4 regions of the Paenibacillus sp. N3/727 genome follow, and region 1 is predicted to be linked to each of the others. Evidence: riboswitches for the same ligand, from Rfam matches in the RefSeq annotation. Region 1 holds a riboswitch; each other region holds the start of a gene.
The links. Region 1 has a riboswitch for thiamine pyrophosphate ahead of MNQ98_RS02840 (ABC transporter substrate-binding protein). Riboswitches for the same ligand answer to the same signal wherever they lie in the genome.

Region 1 (4,114 bases):
TGACCAACAGCCAAAAAATCCGCAGCGATCCCATATGCCGCAAGGCAGCTAAAGCGAGGTATCCTGAAGCGGTGAGCGGCGCGATAACTGTCAGGACCCTCTGAACAGCCACGGCTTCCGGAACCCAAAGCACAACCATAAATTGAACAAACAAATATATGACCGCCAGCCTCAGCGGTGCCATTCGTGCTATATTCCAGTTCATAAGCGTTCCCCCTGTAAAAGGTTAGCTTGTGTAGACATGATGTATGTAGTAGGCCTAAAGAATTATGATATTTATCTATTGTAATGATACTTTTTACCCACCAGGAAGTAAAGAATAGAACGCAAAAGTGTAAGATTTGAACCTACCTGTGGAAGATCTTCTCCCTTTTACAGTATAATGAAACCATAAAAAGACCCGACGCCGACGGTTAATCACCCCCTTGGATGCTTGCCGTTGCTGCCGCGGGCCTAACTCTTATCAGTTTGGTAGCTTACATGCTTCATATGAAATTCGTGTAACCCCACTTGACAACTAGGAATTAAATGCTATGATTCTTTTAATTTCTTAAACTTTCATTTTAAAGGAGTGCCTAAAGGATGTCACAGAGACGACTGGATCATGTAGGTATTGTGGTGCGGGACCTGGATAAGACGCTTGCATTTTATACGGAAGTTGTCGGACTTGAGCTAAAAGGACGGCTTACACATACGAACGGAGTCATAGAGCTGGCATTCCTCGGCTTTCACGGTGCAGATGAGACCGAAGTCGAGCTTATTCAAGGGTACAGCGATTCCCTTCCGGCTGAAGGGACGGTACATCACTTTGCTGTAAGCACAGACAACATTGAAGAAGAATACGCCCGGGTAAAAGCTCTGAATGTACCGCATTTAGATGAAGAAATCGTTACTCTGCCAAACGGGCATCGCTACTTCTTTATTCACGGTCCCGAAGGGGAGAATATTGAATTTTTCCAGCGCTGAGGATATCCATAGCTTTCAGGCCTTCACTGGACAGATGTTGAACGCCGGACTATAATACACGTAGTTAATCATAAATTATGTGAACAACTTCATAAGAACCGGGGTGCTGGAATTGGCCGGCTGAGATTGTATACCTTAACATACTGACCCTTATACCTGATCTGGGTAATGCCAGCGTAGGAATGTGTATCTAGCGGTCTCTTTATACCGCTATCAACCTTTGCGCTCGTATGCGTCCCGAATTTCGGGACGCTTTTTTTGTGATTAGGTAAGTAGAAGTAATTGTTCAGAAGGAGAGAGAACATGGTACGGAATAAAAGATGGATGTCCTTGGTCATACTCTGCACGGTGCTGCTTGTCGTTGCCGGATGCGGAAACAAAGAAAAACCGAACAATGAAGGAGCTAGTGATTCGAACAAACCTGCTGCTGAGCTGCGGGACGTTCAGGTCATGCTGGACTGGTCGGCAAACACGAACCATACAGGGCTTTACGCTGCAAAAGATCTTGGATATTACGAGGAGGAAGGGCTCAACGTCAAGATCATACAGCCTGGTGCTGGTGGCAGTGATGCTCTGGTCGCCTCAGGCAAGGCTGACTTCGGTGTCAGCTACCAGGAAAGTGTCACTCTGGCACGGACTCAAGGCGTGCCGCTCGTTTCGATCGCAGCCGTGATCCAGCACAATACGTCCGGGTTTGCCGCTCCGGTTGACCGGAATATTAAAAAAGCAGCCGATTTTGAAGGAAAATCTTACGGCGGCTGGGGTTCCCCTGTAGAAGAGGCTGTGATGAAATCGATCATGGAGAAGGATAATGCCGACGTAAGCAAGGTAAAAATGATTAATATGGGAGATGCGGATTATTTCACTGCCGTGAAGCGCGATATTGATTTTGCCTGGATCTTTTATGCTTGGACCGGTATTGAAGCCGAGCTTCGCGGAGAGAAACTGGATATGATTTATGTAAAAGACTATTCAGAAGCGCTGGATTATTATACACCTGTACTGGTCACGAGCGAGAAAATGATCAATGAAGATCCGGAACTGGTAAAAGCGTTCATGCGCGCCACGGCTAAAGGCTATGACTACGCCATTAAACAGCCGGAAGAAGCAGCTGCACTCCTCTCCAAGGCGGTACCCGAGTTGGACAAAGATCTGGTGCTGGCTAGCCAGAAGTGGCTCAGCCCGCTCTATCAAGACGATGCTCCCCGCTGGGGAGAACAGAAAGAAAGCGTATGGAAGGGCTATGCTGATTGGATGTTTGAACGTAAACTGCTGGATAAGCCGCTCGAAGCAAGCAGCGCGTTCACGAACGATTTTTTACCGGATAGCCCATAAATCGCAGAACCATAGATCCGATATAACGAAAGGATGGAATGGACCATGGCAAGTACACTGCTCAGCATTCAAGTGATTCCCAAGACGCCCGACGGTCGGGATAGCATACCTTATGTAGACGTAGCGATCAAAGTCATTCAGGAATCAGGCGTCAAATATGAGGTGAACGCGCTGGAAACGACACTGGAAGGAGAACTGCCAGAGCTGCTGAAGATTGTGAATGATATGCACGAAGCACTTTTCCAGGCTGGTTGTCCGAGCGTCATATCCCAAGTGAAAATCGCGCAAAATCCTGAAGGAATCAGCATGGACCGGCTGACTGAGAAATATCGTCCATGAGGATTTGGTGGAATCGTCTATGGCCGCCCTTTGTGGCGGTCCTCTTCTTTTTAACAGTGTGGCAGCTGGCTGTCTCCTTGTTCCATGTGGAAGATTGGATCCTACCTCCGCCTTCGGACATCGTCAGGGAAGCCGCTGCCGGAGCCGAAGATCTGCTCGGACATATACTTGCCACCCTGCAGCTGACACTGATTGGCTTCGCCATCGGAACAACTGTCGGTCTGGTTATCGCGCTACTTCTCCATCTGGTCCCTTGGATGAAAACCGCACTATACCCGCTTCTCGTCGTAAGCCAAAATGTGCCGACAATTGCGCTGGCTCCACTGCTCATGATCTGGTTCGGGTTTGGAATCTTACCTAAGGTTATTGTCATTACACTCGTGTGCTTCTTTCCGGTCGCCGTCTCAGCCATGGATGGTCTTGCTCGTACTGACCGGACGATGATGAATTACATGGAGATGGCTGGTGCAAGCAAATGGCAGACGTTCCGCAAGCTGGAGCTACCTCATGCCCTCCCCTCCATCTTCTCTGGCGTCCGGATTGCCGCTACGTATTCGGTCATGGGTGCGGTGATTGGGGAGTGGATCGGCTCGGACAAAGGAATCGGATATTTCATGATGCTGCAGAAATCCGCATACCGTACGGACCGCGTTTTTGTCGCTATTTTTATCATTGTCTTGTTAAGCCTGCTCATGGTTGCGCTCATAACTCTGCTGGAGCAACGGCTCACCCGCTGGAATCCGAAGCAGGAAAAATAATCTTCGCACCAATTTACAAATAAGGGAGGTGTTTTCAGGTGAAGGTCAAATTAAACCCTGCGAGCCAACAACACCAAATGGATCATCCTGAAAACTCGAATGAGCTCTCCTCTCCGCCTGTGCTGGAAGCACGTGGTATCACTAAGTCATTCCGGGATCGCAAACAGGAGGTCCGGGTACTGGATGGTCTTTCACTAGCCGTACAACCTAGACAATTCGTCTCCATCATCGGACCATCCGGCAGCGGGAAGAGCACGCTGTTTCACATTATAGGCGGGCTAACTGCGCCGGACGCCGGCAGCATCTGGATGGACAGCGCAGATGTAACCGGGCAAAAGGGCTTGATCGCCTATATGCCACAGCAACCTGCCCTTTTCCCATGGCGCACGGTCGAGGACAACGTGCTCCTTCCACGTGAACTCGCCGGTATGCCCAAGGTACAAGCACTGGAGGAAACGCGCCTCTGGATTGAACGGGCGGGACTTACCGGATTTGAAAAGGCTTATCCGCACACACTATCAGGCGGCATGCAGCAACGGACCGCTTTTCTGAGAGCGATGATGAGCCCGCAGGAGGTGATGTGCCTGGATGAGCCGTTCAGCGCACTCGACGCGCTGACCCGCAGCGACATGCAGCGCTGGCTGCTCGATATATGGGAGGAGCATCGTCGCTCCGTTCTGATGATTACACACCATATTGAAGAAGCGCTGCTTCTG
Region 2 (4,114 bases), 2.6 Mb from region 1:
GCCTAGGGGAATTGGTTCTTTCCGGAATAACCTTAGGGTTGCTTCAAATCCTCCCGGATGAGCGCTTCCCATTCCTAATTTGGATAGCATGTTGATATAGTTCATGATCTTGAGTCCCCCAATTCTTCCTTTATTCGGTGTAAAGTGTATTCGTCTATTTACCATATGTTTAAGGTACCTTTGGGGTTTTAGCTGAATTTAATAATTTGAGCCCGTTTTTCTCGGCTGAGGAGGTATTTATCAAACAATGGGGGAACGCATCGTGAAAACTGAGCCGTTTGAGGCAGCCAAACAACTGATATTTCGGGACTATCCGAATTGCTTGATAGCTGTTTTAGGAGGAAGTGCAGGCAGAGGAGAGCACAACGAACAATCTGATCTCGATATTGTGCTTATAGATGACAGTGTGGAAGACTTCAATCGAAAAACGATTGAATCATTCGGCTGGGTCGTGGAACTGTTCTTCCTGACAACGTCAGGATACCGGGAGCAGTTTGATGCAGGTGTAATGGCCGGAAATCCAACTCTGCAGCGGATACTTGCAGAAGGGAGGGTAATACTTTCCCGCCCGGAAGGGGAGAAGATTCGAGAAGAAGCCCAAAGCGATCTGGATTATGGCCCGTTGCCCTATACTTCATTTGATATTGATGTAGCCCGTTATGCTGTAACCGAATTTATGATGGATTTAAAAGCCTCAGACAAACGTGTAGAAATGTGGTTTATCGCTCAAAAATTGACTATGCTGCTTTGCGAGTTTATTCTTAGAGCAAATCAACATTGGACGGGTGAAGGAAAGACATTATATCGCTTGCTGTCTGCATTTAATTCCAGCATCGCGACGGATTTGGAGGACGCACTTGAGATGCTGTATGTTCACGATGACCGGGGAGCTTTGCTTGAATTTGTGCCGAAACTCCTACAGCCTTATGGAGGACCTCATTTAATCGGGTATGAAGAATAGCCGAGATTGGGGGTATTGGTCGTTACCAAATCGCTTCCATCTCAATACATTTATAATGTGATTTTAGATCACACGAAACTTAAACTCAGGAGGAATCCACATGGGTATAAGCAACTAAGCAGAACAAAAGAAACAAGGCTCGGCCTGCAATCAGGCCGAGCTCATCTTTGTTTTGTGTGATAGTATCATGTGCTAGATTTCTTTTGGTGAAGGGCTATTGGCCGATACCACAACTGTCATAACCAGATGGCTTCGGTCAGTTTGAATTGCATGCATAAAGGCATCTTCGAGCGTGTCGAACACCCTTGATAATGTGCCGTCCAGTCGGCTGGCATAGTGGATGCCTTGTGTTAAAGTCCCTTTTGATTTTGCTCGCTCAACCTCTTGGTATATGATGTCCATATAATTTTCTGTGCCGAGTGGATAGAGCGAGAAATGACAAGCAGTTTCAATATTAGCGGAACCCGCAAGACTTTCGTTCATACGTGTATCATCTTCAGACATATACACATCACCTTTGCTGTCGCCTGGACATCCAATGGAGAATGTTCCATTAAATACGGTATGTACGCCAGTGGCCGCTGAATGCGCGAATATCGCACGGGTTACGTCAAATACATGTTCAGCTCTGCCTCTAATACAAGTACATAAATCATCGGTATACATCCATACCTTGTCCGTGTTTACGGACGCCAATGCTTCTGTAATGACCTGAACGAACCTGTCTGTCATCGGAAATACAGAGAAACGGCAGCCTACGATCCTGCTGGTCCCGCATGCTGGATTATTCATACATAATAACCTCCTAATAAGATATAAAAAAACTGCACCCTGTGAAGGAGTGCAGTTTTATGCTTATAGCAAAATAAACATAAAGCTCCACTTCCCCACGCTAGTATGACCTAGATCGGGTAGTAAGGGTTGACGAACAATTCGTCTCTCAGCACGAGGCACCCCTAGTTCAGCTTGAAAATGAGTCAGTAAGTTGAGTGAAAATGAACTTCAATGAATTGAAGATAAAATCGTTATAGCGATATTGTACGCGCCGTGACCAGGATATATCAATATGTATAAGATACTATAAATAATGAAAGAAAGCACCGATTATAATCGGTGCTTTCTTGAATAGGTTCTTATTTAAACAGCTTTACGCGATCTTCAAGAGGTTGGAATTCTTTCTCGCTAGGCTTGGCTGTAGGTTTGCCGAAAGGCATTTGAGCTATAAGCTTCCAGCTTTCAGGAAGGTTCCATTCGTTTCTTACTTTCTCATCAATCAGTGGGTTATAGTGCTGCAAGGAAGCACCAAGACCTTCTGCTTCAAGTGCTGTCCATACTACGAACTGAAGCATTCCGGAAGACTGCTGAGACCAGATTGGGAAGTTATCCGCATAAAGAGCAAAGTTTTCTTGCAGGTGTGAAATAACGCTGCTGTCTTCAAAGAAGAGAACAGTGCCGTAACCTCCACGGAAAGCAGCCATTTTTTGAGCGGTGGGTGCAAATTGCTCCTCACTTCCGCCTACAACTTCTTTAAGAATACCTTCTGTCATGTTCCACAGCTTATCGTGTTGTTCTCCTAAAAGTACAACCACACGGGCGCTTTGGGAGTTAAAAGAAGACGGAGTATGTTTTACAGCTTCATTTACGATTTCCTGGATACGCTCATCCGAAATAACGGAATCTTTGCTGATTGCATAGTGGGAGCGGCGATTCTTGAGGGCAGTGCTGAAATCTGTTGACATAAAATAAAATCCTCCTAAAATTATCATTTTTGCATTTTCACCTGATATAAGCATTTCCTTGATATACCTGTGATTATGCATCTTGGTTTCTAATACTCGGATCAATCGTATGGAGTTCTCACAACGTTCACTAACTTACGTTTTGTAAGAAATGATTGATACGTAAGTATCTTAGTATAATACAGAATGCTTTGTCAAGATTTTTATTAATCACTTTTTTTGAAGTTTAAACAAATAATTGAACCAAGCGATTTAAACAAGTGATCTTATCATGTAAGAAACTTAATATTATGAACAAATGATGAACAGATATTCTAAAAATTAAAAATATAATTGAGTTTGATTCTCAATTATACTTGTCGGGTTGAGAATGTGATGATATAATTCACTTTAGATCGCAAATGATAATCAATCTCATTGAGAGTGATATCCACATCCAGCCGGATCATACCGGAACTGCATCCCGCATAGAAGGAAGAGCTATGAATAAAAGATACTTGATTGCAGCAGTAGTGGTGTTATCCATTATTTCCTTATTCATAGGAGTAAAGGACATTTCACCGCTTGACCTGTTCCGCATGACGGAGCAACAACAGCATATTATGCTAGTCAGTCGTATACCGAGGCTTATCAGTCTAATTCTGGCGGGAGTCAGTATGAGTATTTGCGGCTTGATCATGCAGCAGCTCAGCAGGAACAAATTCGTATCTCCAACAACGGCAGGGACTATGGATTCCGCAAGGCTGGGTATTCTGGTAGCGATGCTGGTGTTCTCAACCACGGGTCCTCTGATCAAAATGCTGGTTGCATTCCTGTTTGCATTTGCAGGTACGATGATCTTTATGAAGATCCTCGACAAGATCAAATTCAAGGATGCCGTATTTATCCCGTTGGTTGGATTGATGTTCGGGAATATTATTAGCTCGATCGCTACATTTTTTGCCTATAAATATGATCTTATTCAGAACATGTCTGCTTGGTTGCAGGGTGACTTCTCGATGATCATTAAGGGGCAGTACGAGCTGATGTACATAAGTGTTCCTCTGGTCATTCTGGCTTACTTGTTCGCTAATAAGTTTACAGTGGCGGGCATGGGAGAGGAGTTCGCAACAAATCTGGGACTTCGTTACCGGAGAGTTGTTAACATCGGTTTGATCATTGTGGCTCTGGTGACAGCTTCAGTAGTTCTGACTGTAGGTATGATACCTTTCCTGGGGTTGATTGTACCAAACATCGTGAGTCTTTACTTGGGGGATCATTTGAAAAAAAGCCTTTCGCATACCGCACTGCTCGGGGCCGCATTTGTTCTCTTCTGCGACATCATCGGCCGAATTATCATTTATCCCTATGAAATTCCGATCAGCTTAACCGTGGGTGTAATCGGAAGCGGTATATTCATTTACTTACTGATGAG
Region 3 (4,114 bases), 1.6 Mb from region 1:
CTTTTTCAGCCGCCAGTTCAAGCAGTACACGGGGAGAAGTCCTTCGGAGGTTCGCTAAAGCAGGATAGCTCTGGTTCACGGGGAAATTGTAAGGGGAATACTCCGAATAAGGTCTTGGAAAGACAGAGAGGGGGGTACCGGCAATGAGCCAAAGAAGACGGATGCGCAGCCTGATTTGTAGTTGCGGAGGCTGTGGCATTTTTAGAAACCGTTTGCGTCGGATTAAGAATACGAAGCCTGAAAAGGATTTGTGGTTCTAATTCATTCATAATACATTTCAGCACCTTCGTTATTTCCCGGGTGGAATTATCCTACCTTCGAACATAGCGGGGTGCTTTTTTGAAATATTTGATTTATATGTTTCACGTAGGATGCCGAAGGCGTTTCTTCTTGGTTGGTATGCTATTGAATCTATGTATGGCGGATACTAAGATAGATAGAACGTAGGGAATTATAGCACTGGAACAATCAAGGTCTGAAGGAGAGAACGGATGGGAACAATGGGGGAGTTAACAGGGAAAACAGCGTTCGTAACAGGGGCTTCCAGCGGCTTCGGACTTCTGATATGTCTGGAATTGGCGGGACAGGGATACCAGGTGGCGGCGGGAATGCGAAGGCCGGAAGGCTCGGACAGACTGCTCAGCTTAGCAAGGGAAGCAGGATTGGAATCACGGATTCATGTGGTCACGCTGGATATATGCGAGCCGGAATTGGTAAAGAACGCTGTACTTGAAGTTGAGAAGTTATGGGGGCGTTTGGATCTTCTTGTGAACAATGCGGGTGAGGCCGTTGGCGGATTTGTAGAAGAGGTGCCGCTTGAAGCATGGAGGAAACAGATGGATGTGAATTTCTTCGGAACCGTATCTGTGACACAAGCCGCCCTCCCACTCATACGCAGAACAGGAAAAGGCAGAATTATTTTTATGAGTAGTATTAGCGGAGTAGTCGGATTTCCGGGTTACGGACCATATGCCTCCTCAAAGTTCGCTGTAGAAGGATTTGGTGAATGCCTCTCACTGGAGCTTCAGCCGTTAGGAATCGATGTGGTGCTGATCGAACCCGGTGCGTATGGTACAGCCATATGGAGTAAAGGGTTTAGCGATATTAGCGCACAAGAGGGATCTCCCTATAGGGCTATGCTGGATGATGTGCTGAATTTCTCAAAAGCAACCGCCGAAAGCAGTGGCGACCCACGAGAGGTGGCCCATCTGGTGGGGGAAATCGCACGGATGAAATCTCCCCGATTCAGATATCGGCTGCCGAAGGGCACCCGTATGACCGTTACAGCCAAGCTGCTGCTGCCTTACCGGATGTTCCAGCGCATCGTGTTGAAAACGCTGAGCAGGAAGCGCTGAAATTCAGGAGTTCTTGGCTGGCGGCTCGTGGAGCAGGCCAAGCAATTCTCCCATCTTAACCTTGTCCCCGAGCTTTAGATCACCACGAGGCGTGAAGGTTCCGTTCTTTGTTAGTAGGACGACGGTAGAGCCGAATTCAAAGTAGGCGAGGTCATCGCCATTGCGCCATTCATTCGTCTTCTCGTCGGTATAACGAATACTGCTGACATTCATAGCGCCAACCTTAACAACGGCCACTTCGCCGTGTTCATGCCTGATATATGTAATGAGTCTTTCGTTGCGGCTGAGTACATTTCGGATATTGGTGAGCGCAAAATCGTTCACCGGATACACCTTGCCCCGGAGATGTTCGCTTTCTGCTTTCTTACCGGTTACCGGGGAATGAATCCGGTGGTAGTCGGTAGGACTCAAGTAAAGCACGAATACATAGCCATTAAGATAGTTCCCCATCCGTGGAGAATGGTTCAGCAATTCGTCGACGGTATAATCCTGGCCCTTTACGTTCAAAATGGTTCCCGCTTTGACGGGGCCCATGCCTGTGATAAGGGCGTCAACAGGACTGGTCATGGCGCTCGCTGTTTCATCGATTGCGCGCATGCCCATTTTTAGACGGCGGGAAAAAAATTCGTTTAGCGAACGGTATTCATGTATTTCTTTTTCAGCCTCATGGGCGGGAATTTTATATATTCGTATAAACGTTGGTATGAGATAACGGCTCCATCTGCTGTGGGAAAAGCTACCCATGATGCGGGATACCCACTTTCGGGAAGAGAGTTCTGTCATTAGCCTCAGTAATTGTTTAGCCATGTAATTCTCCTTTGTGCTTGCATTAACAAATAGCGTTTTTGGATGTATGCGCACTCTGCATTATATTGACATAGAATAAGGGCTAAATCAATAAAAAGGGGATTTTGAAAAAAAGGGGCTTGCAAATTCAGGAAGGACTGGTGTATTTTAAAGTCAGCTTAAAACCGAATAGGGAATACGGGGGCTTGAGTGAATCAGGCTGAGACTGCAGATGTTGATCCCGCTGCTGACCGTTAATCTGAACTGGGTAATGCCAGCGTAGAGAATATCCGACCCTGATAGGGCCTATTTTCCGTCTGCGCATATTTTCCAGACGGTTTTTTGTCGTGTTTGTTAATTCAATTTGGGGTAAGAGGGGAGAAGCTGTGATGCAATCTGGTGTTGAAGCAAAAAAGAATGGAAATGTTAGAAGGGGACTGCGGCTTAGTGATATTCTCGTTACGGTTCTGGTCTCGCTTGTTCTAGGTGTGGTATACCATTTCTGGGGTTCGGTATACAGCCTGTTTAAGCCGTTATTTTTTGAGGCGGATGAGATGCTGTACGGCATGTGGTTCGCAGCAGCTCCGCTTGCATTTCTGTTGATTCGCAAGCCAGGGGTAGCATTAATTGCAGAGCTTGCAGCTGCGCATGTTGAAGTACTGTTCGGAAGCGGCTGGGGATTGAATCTGCTTCTGTACGGTATCATACAGGGTCTGGGAGCGGAGCTGGTATTTGCCGCCTTCCGTTACCGGAAACATGCTGCCTGGACTGTTGCTCTGGCCGGTGCAGCGTCTGCAATCGGTTCGATGGTGATGGATTTCTATTTAGCTTATACAGACAATTATGTGTGGTGGATGTTTGTTGCCAAGTACAGCATGCGTGTTGCGAGCGGTGCGTTGATTGCAGGACTTCTGATGTTCGCTTTGGCCAAGGCATTGGAGCGGACAGGTGTAACCTCACTGCTTCGACCTGCTTCAGCCAAAGATTATGAAGCTCTGGATGATCCGCGCCATGTGTGAGAACCCAGGTGATCAGCATTCAGCGAGTGCTGGCGAAGGAATGGTACCATCCCATTCATTGTATGTGGAAGGGCTGCGACTGAAATTTCCGGGTGAAGATCGGCTGGTGTTTAAAGATCTGTCTTTTGCTGCCCAAAAAGGGGAAAAGGTGCTTCTGCTCGGACCGAGCGGATGCGGTAAATCCACATTGCTTCAGGTACTCAGCGGGATGATACCCCATGCGATAGAGGTCCCGATGAAATGCTCGGATCAGCGGATTCCGTCTTCTTGGGCGTATGTGTTTCAAGATCCGGACACCCAGTTTTGCATGCCGTATGTGGATGAAGAACTGGCCTTTGTGCTCGAAAACCTTTGTGTACCACAGGAAGAGATGATTGGCCGGATGCAAGAAGTATTAAGTTCCGTTGGCTTGCGCTTAGAAAATTTACATATTCCGATCAGCCATCTTTCCCAGGGGATGAAACAGCGTCTTGCACTCGCATCGGCGCTGCTCCTTCAACCGGAGGTGTTGTTTCTGGATGAGCCTTCAGCGCTGCTGGATCCGGAAGGCCGGGAACAGATTTGGGAAGCTGTGAAGTCCGTTTCAGATGGACGGACGCTCATTATTGTAGAACACCGGATTGAAGAAATGGCAGCTTATGTGGACCGGGTGGTGCTGTTTGGCCCGGATGGCGTGATTCTGGGCCAGGGAAGCCCCGAGGTCGTGTTTACCGCATTTCAGAAAGAGTTAACGGAATACGGCATCTGGTATCCTGGCGTATGGGACGACTATGCCGGATCTCCTACCGGGGCGGAAACCTTTCGATCGTTAACTTCGGTAACGGTAAGGACGGAATTATGTGAAGATATAGATGTGGAAGGTCTGTGTGTGGTCAGCGCAGCCCATATAAGAGAGTTATCCACAAATTCGGGTAGCGGAAATATCAGCGGAATTACGGGATGGCATGGTGGAGA
Region 4 (4,114 bases), 620 kb from region 1:
ATTTGGAGTAACGACCAGCGCCAAGGGCAACAAATCCTCCTTAAGCGCCTGCACCGCTTCTGTCCGCAACAGCTCGGCGCCTCCTTTGGCGATCATCACTGGATCGACAACAACTTTTTCCCAGCCAAACTTCCGGATTTGTTCTGCGACCATGCGAATAATATCTGCACTAAACAACATGCCTGTCTTCAAAGCATCCACCCCAAGGTCTGACCCTACGACCTCGATCTGCTCCGCCGACGCTTCCGGAGGCAATGGATATACCCCATGAACACCAAGTGTATTCTGTACCGTTATCGCAGTAATCGCCGACATGCCATATACGCCAAGCTCCTGAAACGTCTTAAGGTCCGCTTGGATTCCGGCTCCTCCGCCACTGTCCGAACCGGCAATCGTCAACGCTCTGGTAACGCGAATGCTCGTCATCGTCTGTCACCTGCAGCGGCTGCACCCAATTCGCGAATAGCTGAGCAGCCAGCTACCGAACCCGGGTGCAGCTTGGAGAGCTCATCCAGGAACGCGATCTGGAAGCTTCCGGGTCCGAGATCAGACGTACGATCCGCTGCCTGTGAGGCAGCCGCACTATAAAAAGCGAGGCCTACAGTACCTGCCAGCATCAGGTCCGGTTCAACCGCAGCGAAGGCGCCCAGCACCGAGGTCAGCAGACAGCCTGCTCCCGTAACCTTCGTTAGCAGCACATCTCCACCGCTTATGATCCGGACTAACGTTCCATCGGTAATGACATCCTCCTGTCCGGTGATGGCGACGATCGTGTTCAGCTCTCGCGCGGCACGAATCGCCAGGTCCACATTACCGCCATCCGCGCTGTCTCCAGCATCCACGCCTTTGATCTCTCGTTCCTCTCCCACAAGATGCGCGATTTCAGCTGCATTGCCCCGCACCAGTGAGATCTTGACCTCGCTGAGAATTCGCAGAGCCGACTCCGTCCGAAACGTTGTGGCTCCCGCGCCCACCGGGTCCAGCAGAACCGGGACGCCATGGGTATTCGCCGATTGCCCGGCAATAATCATCGCGTCCACCAATTCGCGAGACAGCGTTCCGATGTTCAGCACCAACGCGCCTGCGATCTTCGCCATGTCAGCGACTTCATCAGGCGAATAAGCCATCACCGGCGATGCGCCCAGCGCGTAAAGGCCGTTCGCCGTAAAATTGGTCACCACCACATTTGTCATATTATGTACGAGCGGTTTGTTTGTTCGCACCTTTTCAAGGAGAGTAGAAAGCTCTTGATCCAGCATACTCATATTGATCAGCCTCTCTTATCATTATGGAATCGCAAAAATATCACAAGTCAGCAGCCTACACCTACAATGGCCACTCCTCCTGCCGGTAAGCCATGTCCCAGAACATATACTCCAGCTGGCAGCTGAGCATGAAGTGTTCAGCCATACGCTCACGCTCGGCAGCCGTTGCTTCTTGCGCCCACGCATCCACACGATTACGGAAATTGGCTGCTGCATCCTCGGCCCGGTTCCCGTAAAAATATATCCACTCATAGAACGGATGGGTCTCATCCGGCTGAACCTCATCCAGCAGCTTCCGGCCGATCTCCAAATACGTCCAAGGACAAGGCAGCAGCACGGCCATGATCTCACCGAGACTGCCTTCATGCGCAACCGTCAACATGTGACGAATATAATGATGCGCGGACGGAGCGAGCGGATACCCTTGCATTTCTTCATAAGTTACCCCTGCAACAGCACAGAAATTTTGATGCGGATGCACCTCGCTGTGGAGAATAAAAGAAATCTGTTCATTAAAATCTGCAATCTCATCCCGTGTTCTACATTTGGAAATCGCGATCCCGTAAATCCGCATATAAGCATTCAAATACTCATAATCCTGTTTGATATAATGAATCAGCTGTTCCTTGGACAAATTCCCATCTGCGATACCTCTCACAAAGGGATGTTCATAAATCGCCTGAAAAATGCCGTCCGCCTTCTGACGGAGCTCTTGCGTAAAGCTCATCTTTCCCACCTCCAACATAATGAAGAGCAGGAAGTCCCGTAAGACAGCACCCTCGGAACAACACAAAAAAGCCGCCCCGAAAGCTGGAGCGGCTTCATCTATATGCCTATGAGTGTGAACGAACACATCGCATTTAAGACCTTATGACCGACTCCACTTTCCTACGCTAGTATGAACTAGATCAGGTTCAAAGGGTCCAAGATACACTCTTGTCTCAGCCGCTGACGGCTCCCCTAGTGGACTTCCTATTCTATTGAGTAATACTGTACAAAGGTTTACTAGATCTGTCAATTATCACTATATGAACAGACTAATATGGAGTTGCAATTTTACCCTTCTCGCCCTGAACCGACCCGCTCTCCCACACCGAACTCGGAATTTCCCGCTTCAGCACAGGTGCCACTTCCTCAGCAAACCGGTGGAGCTGCTCCTGCTGATCCGCCTCAGTAAGACCGTCAACGCTGATGCTCAGCACGGAATGTCCGAAGGCTTCGTGATAATTTAGGATTTTCTCGATCACCTGCTCCGGACTACCGATGAGTGCCGGACCGTTCTCCATATTATCCTCCAGGCTCTCAAACGGCGATTGGTTATGCTTAGCTGATTCCGTTGCACTGAAAGCATTATAGTACGGCTTGAACCGGCGTATAGCCTCTTCTGTTGTATTTCCCAGGTAGAGACTGCCCGAACCCGCTCCAACCACCGCTTTGGCTGGATCATGCCCGTAGTAAGCCAGGCGTTCACGATAGTGATCAATCAGTACTTTGTATTTAGCCTTGGGATGAAAGGAGTTCGATGAGAAAATAGGCTCCCCGAACTGGGCTGCCAGCTCCGTCGACAAGGTGCTTGACGCACTGCCGTGCCAGATCGGAATGGAGGATTGATAAGGCCTCGGGTAAGTCGTCACTTCATGAAGAGGCGGACGGTAGCGGCCTTCCCAGGTAACATTGTCCTCGGTCCACAATCGCTTCAGCAGCCTGTACCGCTCAGCCATGGATTCCCACTGCTCTTCCTCTGTAATGCCAAAGAGCGGGTAATGCCGCGGATCATTGCCCTTGCCGATAATCATGTCCAATCTTCCACCGGACAAATGATCAAGCGTCGCATAATCCTCTGCGACCCGGACTGGGTCTAGTACACTCAGCACCGTGACCGTGGTCAACAGACGGATACGGGATGTTCTCGCTGCAATCGCGGTTAGCACAACAGGGGGAGAAGAAGACAGGAATGGAGCACCGTGCCTTTCCCCTACACCGTAAGCGTCGAAGCCCAATTTTTCAGCGAGGATGGCCTGTTGGATGACATTTTGAAATTTTTGCTGCGGGGTCCAAGACTCCCCTGTTACGGCATTGGGGAGGTTCATCATTAAGCTGAACAAAGCCACCTTCATCTTTTCGCAGCCTCCTACTTAAAAGTTCATGTCCACTTACGTCAGGTGCTTAGCGATCATACCGTGAACAACCTCTATCTAAAATCACATTACATCGAATCACTGATCTTGGAGCTGCCGGAATCCACGGCACGCCCTCTTCTCCGGAGAAGAAGAGCTAGAGGAACTGCCAATGCCACTAGCGCGCTCGCGATAAGAAAAACATCATCGATGCTCCGTGTGTAGGCCGCCATATGCAGCCACTCCGGGCTTCGGTCGGAAGGGCCGGTAAGCAACCGGGATTCATGGACGTTCATCCGCGCATAGAACAGTGACGTAAACATGCCGAGTGAAATCGAGCTGAACACCTGCCGCAGCCAGTTAAGCAGCGCTGACGCATGGCCTGACTCCTGCTCCGTTACTGCTGCCATGGCAGCACTTGTTGCTGGGGAGAGCGCCAGCCCTGATCCGACATTGCGGATGCACATCCAGACCATGACGGAGATCAGCGTCGTTTCCACATGAAGCCTGCTGAAACGGAAGGTTGTGACCAACAGGATCAGGCTGCCCAACGCGATGAGAAGAGCCGCTCCCCAAGAGGCATACCACTTGCCCGACAGGAAGGTTGCGATGGTTAGGCACGCCGCTGCCGGAAGAAACAGCAGTCCGACCTGGAAGGGAGTCATTCCCTGGATTTCCTCCAGAAACAGCGGAATGAAATAGACACCAGAATAGAGAGCGAAGGTTAGAATT

Region 2: it holds a riboswitch for thiamine pyrophosphate, as region 1 does, so the genes downstream of both, MNQ98_RS20220 (Ykof family thiamine-binding protein) here and MNQ98_RS02840 (ABC transporter substrate-binding protein) in region 1, are expected to answer to the same signal.
Region 3: it holds a riboswitch for thiamine pyrophosphate, as region 1 does, so the genes downstream of both, MNQ98_RS24990 (ECF transporter S component) here and MNQ98_RS02840 (ABC transporter substrate-binding protein) in region 1, are expected to answer to the same signal.
Region 4: it holds a riboswitch for thiamine pyrophosphate, as region 1 does, so the genes downstream of both, tenA (thiaminase II) here and MNQ98_RS02840 (ABC transporter substrate-binding protein) in region 1, are expected to answer to the same signal.

The regions. Positions count from the first base shown of each region.
Region 1 covers NZ_CP093336.1:631,186-635,299, reverse strand. Annotated here, with positions in the region: gene MNQ98_RS02850 (GGDEF domain-containing protein) at 1-205, opposite strand, end outside; gene MNQ98_RS02845 (VOC family protein) at 583-966, shown strand; TPP riboswitch at 1,056-1,166, shown strand; gene MNQ98_RS02840 (ABC transporter substrate-binding protein) at 1,270-2,301, shown strand; gene MNQ98_RS02835 (MTH1187 family thiamine-binding protein) at 2,347-2,640, shown strand; gene MNQ98_RS02830 (ABC transporter permease) at 2,637-3,398, shown strand; gene MNQ98_RS02825 (ABC transporter ATP-binding protein) at 3,476-4,114, shown strand, end outside.
Region 2 covers NZ_CP093336.1:4,387,408-4,391,521, reverse strand. Annotated here, with positions in the region: gene MNQ98_RS20230 (class I SAM-dependent methyltransferase) at 1-105, opposite strand, end outside; gene MNQ98_RS20225 (nucleotidyltransferase domain-containing protein) at 248-961, shown strand; gene MNQ98_RS20220 (Ykof family thiamine-binding protein) at 1,154-1,753, opposite strand; TPP riboswitch at 1,829-1,929, opposite strand; gene MNQ98_RS20215 (nitroreductase family protein) at 2,095-2,700, opposite strand; gene MNQ98_RS20210 (ABC transporter permease) at 3,183-4,114, shown strand, end outside.
Region 3 covers NZ_CP093336.1:5,369,213-5,373,326, reverse strand. Annotated here, with positions in the region: gene MNQ98_RS25005 (helix-turn-helix domain-containing protein) at 1-58, shown strand, start outside; gene MNQ98_RS25000 (SDR family oxidoreductase) at 492-1,355, shown strand; gene asd (archaetidylserine decarboxylase) at 1,359-2,162, opposite strand; TPP riboswitch at 2,330-2,444, shown strand; gene MNQ98_RS24990 (ECF transporter S component) at 2,531-3,160, shown strand; gene MNQ98_RS24985 (ABC transporter ATP-binding protein) at 3,153-4,114, shown strand, end outside.
Region 4 covers NZ_CP093336.1:1,246,320-1,250,433, reverse strand. Annotated here, with positions in the region: gene thiD (bifunctional hydroxymethylpyrimidine kinase/phosphomethylpyrimidine kinase) at 1-426, opposite strand, end outside; gene thiM (hydroxyethylthiazole kinase) at 423-1,265, opposite strand; gene tenA (thiaminase II) at 1,327-1,992, opposite strand; TPP riboswitch at 2,134-2,237, opposite strand; gene MNQ98_RS05565 (LLM class flavin-dependent oxidoreductase) at 2,303-3,382, opposite strand; gene MNQ98_RS05560 (DHA2 family efflux MFS transporter permease subunit) at 3,472-4,114, opposite strand, start outside.